3 regions of the Actinosynnema sp. NPDC059335 genome follow, and region 1 is predicted to be linked to each of the others. Evidence: riboswitches for the same ligand, from Rfam matches in the RefSeq annotation. Region 1 holds a riboswitch; each other region holds the start of a gene.
The links. A riboswitch is a leader RNA that binds a small molecule or an ion and turns the genes downstream of it on or off. The one in region 1 is predicted to bind glycine.
Positions count from the first base shown of each region.

Region 2: it holds a riboswitch for glycine, as region 1 does, so the genes downstream of both, gcvT (glycine cleavage system aminomethyltransferase GcvT) here and gcvH (glycine cleavage system protein GcvH) in region 1, are expected to answer to the same signal.
Region 3: it holds a riboswitch for glycine, as region 1 does, so the genes downstream of both, gcvP (aminomethyl-transferring glycine dehydrogenase) here and gcvH (glycine cleavage system protein GcvH) in region 1, are expected to answer to the same signal.

Region 1 covers NZ_JBHYXZ010000004.1:51,787-54,042, forward strand. The annotation lists gene ald (alanine dehydrogenase) at 1-847, opposite strand, end outside; glycine riboswitch at 1,043-1,137, shown strand; gene gcvH (glycine cleavage system protein GcvH) at 1,258-1,638, shown strand; gene ACFXGA_RS02100 (L-serine ammonia-lyase) at 1,643-2,256, shown strand, end outside.
Region 2 covers NZ_JBHYXZ010000012.1:23,924-26,179, forward strand. The annotation lists gene ACFXGA_RS05955 (hypothetical protein) at 66-431, shown strand; gene ACFXGA_RS05960 (DUF3817 domain-containing protein) at 447-749, shown strand; glycine riboswitch at 813-900, shown strand; glycine riboswitch at 901-999, shown strand; gene gcvT (glycine cleavage system aminomethyltransferase GcvT) at 1,123-2,223, shown strand; gene glyA (serine hydroxymethyltransferase) at 2,239-2,256, shown strand, end outside.
Region 3 covers NZ_JBHYXZ010000142.1:7,355-9,610, forward strand. The annotation lists gene ACFXGA_RS31930 (MerR family transcriptional regulator) at 30-596, shown strand; glycine riboswitch at 685-775, shown strand; gene gcvP (aminomethyl-transferring glycine dehydrogenase) at 928-2,256, shown strand, end outside.

The DNA.
Region 1 (2,256 bases):
GGGTGGTCGGCCGCGAGTCGGCGAAGCAGCCGCCCTGGTCGATCGCGATGTCCACGAGCACCGAGCCGGGCTTCATGTCGGCCACCAGCTCGTTGCTCACGAGCTTCGGGGCCTTCGCGCCGGGCACCAGCACCGCGCCGATCACCAGGTCGGCCTCCCGGACCGCCTGCTCGACCGAGTAGCGGTTGGAGGTCACGGTGCGCAGGCGGCCCTGGTAGAGGGCGTCGATGTGGCGCAGCCGGTCGACGTTGGTGTCCAGGATCTCCACGTCCGCGCCCAGGCCCACGGCGATCGCGGCCGCGTTGAGGCCCGCCACGCCGCCGCCGATGACGACCACGCGCGCCGGGTGCACGCCGGGCACGCCGCCGGGCAGCACGCCGCGCCCGCCCGAGGGCTTCATCAGCGAGAACGCGCCGACCTGCGGCGCGAGCCGGCCCGCGACCTCGGACATCGGCGCGAGCAGCGGCAGCGCGCCGTTCGGCGTCTGCACGGTCTCGTAGGCGATGGCGGTCGTGCCGGAGTCCAGCAGCGCCTGCGTCAGCGGCCGGTCGGCGGCCAGGTGCAGGTAGGTGAACAGGACCTGGCCCTTGCGCAGCCGCGGGTACTCCTCGGCCACCGGCTCCTTGACCTTCAGCACCAGGTCGCCCTCGGCCCACACGTCGTCCGCGGTGGCGAGGACCTTCGCGCCGGCCGCCAGGTACTCCTCGTCGGTGATGGCCGAACCGAGGCCCGCGCCGGCCTCGACCACCACGTCGTGGCCGCGCTGGGTCAGCTCGTGGGCGCCCGCCGGGGTCAGCGCGACGCGGTACTCGTGGTTCTTGATCTCGCGGGGAACTGCGATCCGCACGGTGGGCTCCTTCGGCCGTTGTTACACCCAAGGTCCGTCAACGGGTGATCGGTGTCATCGTGCGGCCGGCACGAACGCGCCGGGAACCGGTTGTGCCGGCCGCACAAGCCGGACGGCGCGTTGACACCCGTCCGGGGCGGCACCTAGCGTGCGGGCCAACCAACTGAACATCGGCCGCGGCGCGTCGTGAGCGCCGGAACCCGCGCGGGAGAGACCTCGGTGCCACGGCCGGGGCGCCGAAGGAGCAAGTACCCCGCACACTCTCAGGCAGCGAGAACCGCTCGGGTGAGGCGACTCTGGAAAGCGCGCCCTCCGGCGCGCACCCACGGTGCAAGCCGCGACGTCGCGGCGAAGCTCTCAGGTCCCAGGACAGAGTGGGGATCCGGACCTCGCCGTTAGGGAGCGCTGTCGTGACTTTTCCGGACAACCTGCTTTACACGCCCGAGCACGAGTGGGTCGACTGGGCGCCGGGTACCCAGGAGCCCGTGGCGGTCGGGATCACGTCGTACGCCGCGGGGTCGCTGGGCGACATCGTCTTCGTGGAGCTGCCGGAGGTCGGCGCCGCGGTGACGTCCGGCCAGGTGTGCGGCGAGCTGGAGTCCACCAAGTCCGTGAGCGACCTGTACGCGCCGGTCAGCGGCGAGGTCGTGGCGGTCAACGAGGACGCCGTGCGGGACCCGTCGTTGATCAACAACGACCCGTACGGGGCCGGCTGGCTGTTCAAGGTGGCCGTGACCGACGCGACCGGGTTGCTGACCGCCGCCAAGTACGCGGAACTGACCGGGGACTGACGTCATGGCGATCAGCGTGTTCGACCTGTTCTCGGTGGGGATCGGACCGTCCAGCTCGCACACCGTCGGCCCGATGCGGGCCGCGATGATGTTCGCGGACCGGCTGGGTCCCGTGCTCGGCTCGGTGGACCGGGTGCGCGTCGAGCTGTTCGGGTCGCTGGGCGCGACGGGCCACGGGCACGGCAGCCCGAAGGCGGTGCTGCTGGGGCTGGAGGGCCACCGGCCGGAGGAGGTGGACCCGGTCGAGGCCGAGCGGCGGACGGCGGAGATCCGCGCCACCGGGCGGCTGCGGCTGGGCGGCGTGCGGGAGATCGCGTTCCGGGAGGACGCCGACCTGGTGATGCACCGGCGCAAGTCGCTGCCGCTGCACCCCAACGGGATGAGCTTCGAGGCGTACGCGGGTGGGTCGGTGGTCGACTCGGCGGTGTACTACTCCGTCGGCGGCGGGTTCGTGGTGGACGAGACGGCCACCGGGACCGACCGGATCAAGGCCGACGAGACGCGCGTCGCCCACCCGTTCCGGACCGGTGACGAGCTGCTGGGCCGGTGCCGGGAGACCGGGCTGTCGATCAGCGAGGTGATGCTCGCCAACGAGCTGTCGTGGCGCGACGAGGCGTC
Region 2 (2,256 bases), on a different contig from region 1:
GCGGCCCCGGCGCCCTGGAACCGGACGAACCGGACTCCGGGCGGAACACCCGTTACCCTTGAGGCGTGCAGGGCCTCATCACCCCCAAGCGGCTGGCCATCGCCGCCGCGTGCCTGGCGTCGCTGGTCGTGTGCTGCGGCCTGGCCTACTGGCAGTGGGAGCGGTTCTCCGAGGCGGGCGGCACGTTCCAGAACCTCGGCTACGTCTTCCAGTGGCCGCTGTTCGGCCTCTTCCCCGCGTTCATGGTGTGGCGCATCCGCAGGCTGGACGCCCGCCGCAAGGCCGAGGCCGCCCGGGAGCCGGTGGTCGAGCCGCCGCGCCCGATGGTTACCGTGGAGCCCGTCAGGACACCCGTGCCGGACGACGAGGACGACGAGCTGGCGGCCTACAACCGCATGCTCGCCCAGCTCCACGCGCGGGACCAGCGGTGAGGCGAAGGTAGGACGATGAGCGGCGCGTTGACCAGGTTCCGGTTCATGGCTTACGTGGTCGGTGTCGGCCTGCTGCTGCTCGTGGTCGCCATGATCGCCAAGTACGCGGGCGGCAACGCGGGCATGATGCAGGTCGTCGGCCCCGTCCACGGCTTCCTCTACGCCGTCTACCTGGTGCTGACCGTCGACCTGGCGCTCAAGGCCCGCTGGTCGATCAAGGGCACCGCCCTGGTGCTGCTCGCGGGCACGATCCCGTTCGTGTCGTTCTACGCCGAGCGCAAGGTCGTGGAGACCGTCCGGGCCGAGAAGAGCCTGTGACCGGGGTTGACCCCGCCCGCCGGCCACCCCTAGCGTCTGGCGGTACCAACTGAACACGGCCGTCGATGTCGCGCGGGAGAGTCCCCGAGCGGGGCGCCGAAGGAGCAACTCCTCCCCGGAATCTCTCAGGCCCAGGTACCGCGCGACGAAGGCAACTCTGGAAAGCAGGCGCACCCGCTGCGCCTCGCCCACGGTGCAAGCCGCCCGCGCCGGGTGGCGAAGCTCTCAGGCTCATGGCAGAGGGGGAGGCTCACTCGACGAGGAGTCTCCGATGGGCCGTGTCATCCTTTCGCACGTGACGCTCTCGGGCGCGCCCGCGCCGACCCGACCGGTCGGCCCGCCGGCGTGCCCGCACCCAGGGAGGACCCGCCCGATGGAAAGCCGCCGCACGCCCCTGCACGCCGAGCACGAGGCGCTGGGCGCCCAGTTCACCGACTTCGCGGGCTGGCGGATGCCGCTGCGCTACGACAGCGAGCTGGCCGAGCACCGCGCGGTGCGCACCTCGGCGGGCCTGTTCGACCTGACCCACATGGGTGAGATCGTGCTCACCGGCCCCGAGGCCGGCGCGGCGCTGGACCACGCCCTGGTCGGCCACGCCTCCGCGATCGGCGTCGGCCGCGCCCGGTACACGATGATCTGCGAGGCCGACGGCGGCGTGATCGACGACCTGATCGTCTACCGCACCGGCGACCGGGAGTACATCGTCGTCGCGAACGCCTCGAACGCCGCCGTCGTCCACGAGGCCCTGGTCGAGCGCGCGAAGGGCTTCGACACCACCGTCGAGGACAGGTCCGCCGACTACGCGCTGCTCGCCGTGCAGGGCCCGCGGTCCACCGCCATCCTCGAAGCGCTCACGCCCACCGACCTGACCTCGGTCAAGTACTACGCCTCGTACCCGACCGAGGTCGCGGGCAAGCCGGCCCTGCTCGCCCGCACCGGCTACACCGGCGAGGACGGCTTCGAGCTGTTCGTCGCCCCGGCCGACGCCGCGCACGTCTGGCAGGCGCTGCTGGAGGCGGGCGCGCCGCACGACCTCAAGCCCGCCGGCCTCGGCTGCCGCGACACCCTCCGCCTGGAGGCGGGCATGCCGCTGTACGGCAACGAGCTGGGCCGCGACCGCACGCCCTTCCACGCCAACCTCGGCCGGGTGGTGAAGCTCGACAAGCCGGGCGACTTCGTCGGCCGCGACGCGCTGGCCGCCGTCGCCGAGCAGGGCGTGGCCGAGGTCCTGGTCGGCCTGAAGACCACCTCCCGCCGCGCGCCCCGGCACGGCTACCCGGTGCTGGACGCGGACGGCAACCGCATCGGCGAGGTGACCAGCGGCGCGCTGTCGCCGACCCTCGGCTACTCGGTGGCGATGGCCTACGTCACCACCGGCCACACCGAGCCGGGCACGGAACTCTCGGTCGACGTGCGGGGCAAGCACGAGCCGGTCGAGGTCGTCGCGCTGCCCTTCTACCAGCGAACCAGCTAAGGGAGAGACCCACACATGTCCGAGCACTTCAAC
Region 3 (2,256 bases), on a different contig from region 1:
CGTCGTGGCCGGACCGAGGGGAGGCAGGCGTGGTCGAGGAAGCGCCCATCCGGGCCGGATCCGGCGAACAGGGTGAGCTGTTCCCGGACTCCTCGCTGCCGGACGAACTGGTCGGGTACCGCGGCCCCGCCGCGTGCCAGATCGCGGGCATCACCTACCGCCAGCTGGACTACTGGGCGCGCACGGGCCTGGTCAACCCGACGATAAGGAGCGCTCACGGCTCCGGCAGCCAGCGGCTCTACTCGTTCAAGGACATCCTGGTCCTCAAGGTCGTCAAACGGCTCCTGGACACCGGCGTCTCGTTGCAGAACATCCGGGTCGCGGTCGACCACCTGCGCCGCCGCGGCGTGCAGGACCTGGCCCGGATCACGTTGTTCAGCGACGGCACCACGGTCTACGAGTGCACCTCCCCGGAGGAGGTGGTCGACCTGCTCCAGGGCGGCCAGGGGGTGTTCGGCATCGCGGTCAGCGGCGCGATGCGGGAGATCAGCGGCACGATCCACGACTTCCCCGCCGAACGCGCGGACGGCGCGGAGATCGTGGAGGCGGCCGACGACGAGCTGTCCCGCCGCCGTCGCACCCGGGCCATCGGCTGACCCGGCGAGGCCCGGCGGCAACTGAGATCCACGTCGCGCCGGCGGTTCCGAGGGCGTCCCCGCCGGGTACCATTCGCGCGTAGTCGCTTTATCCCGCGCGGGAGAGTCCGAGCCAGTCTCGGCGCCGAAGGAGCAAATCCTCCCCGGAACCTCTCAGGCGCAAGGACCGCGCGGGTGAGACGCCTCTGGAAAGCGGGTCGGCAGCACGCCGACCCCGCCGACGGTGCAAGCCCGGCCTCCGGGTGAAGCTCTCAGGCGCCCGACGTCGGGCAGAAGACAGAGGGGGAGGGCAACGGCAGGAGTCTGTCCGGAGCCCTGGAGGCCAGCACCGATGACGCAGGACCGCATCCCCCTCGCCGCACTCGAGCACGGCACCCCGTTCGCCGACCGGCACGTGGGCCCGCGGCCCGCCGAGCTGGCCCGCATCCTCGACGTCATCGGGGTCGGGTCGCTGGAGGAGCTGGCGCAGCGCGCCGTCCCCGAGTCGATCCGCGAGCGCGACCTGGCGCTCGACCTGCCCGAGCCCGCCACGGAGACCGAGGCGCTGGCCGAGCTGCGCGCCCTCGCCGCGCGGAACCGCCCGATGACGCAGATGATCGGCCTGGGCTACTACAACACCACGACGCCGCCGGTCATCCTCCGCAACGTGCTGGAGAACCCCGCCTGGTACACCGCGTACACGCCGTACCAGCCGGAGATCTCCCAGGGCCGCCTCGAAGCGCTGCTGAACTTCCAGACCATGGTCGCCGACCTGACCGGCCTGCCGCTGGCCAACGCCTCGATGCTGGACGAGTCCACCGCCGCGGCCGAGGCGATGACGCTGGTCCGCCGCGCCGGCCGGTCGAAGTCGGCCAGGTTCGTGGTGGACGCCGACACGCTGCCGCAGACGCTGGCCGTGATCGAGACCCGCGCCGAGCCGCTGGGCATCGAGGTGGTGACCGCCGACCTGTCGCAGGGCCTCGAAGGGCTCGGCCTGGGCGGCGACTTCTTCGGCGTGCTGCTGTCCTACCCCGGCGCGTCCGGCGTGGTCCGCGACCACGCGGGCGTCATCGAGGAGGTGCACCGGGCCGGCGCGCAGGTCGTGGTGGCGGCCGACCTGCTGTCGCTGGCGCTGCTGCGCCCGCCCGGCGAGATCGGCGCGGACGTGGTCGTGGGCACCACCCAGCGGTTCGGCGTGCCGATGGGCTTCGGCGGGCCGCACGCCGGGTACATGGCCGTGCGGCAGGGCCTGGAGCGGCAGCTCCCGGGCCGGCTCGTCGGCGTGTCCGTCGACGCGGACGGCTCCGTCGCCTACCGCCTCGCCCTCCAGACGCGCGAGCAGCACATCCGCCGGGAGAAGGCCACCAGCAACATCTGCACCGCCCAGGTGCTGCTCGCCGTGATCGCGTCGATGTACGCGGTGTACCACGGCCCGGAAGGGCTGAAGGACATCGCGACCCGCGCGCACCGGATGGCGACCGTGCTGGCCGCCGGCCTGCTGGAGGGCGGCGTCGAGGTCGTGCACGGCGAGTTCTTCGACACCGTGCGGGCGCGCGTGGAGGGCCGCGCGGCCGAGGTCGTCGCCGCCGCGCGGGACCTGGGCGTGAACCTGTGGCAGGTGGACGCGGACGTGGTGTCGATCGCGTGCGACGAGACGACCACGCGCGAGCACCTGGGGCTC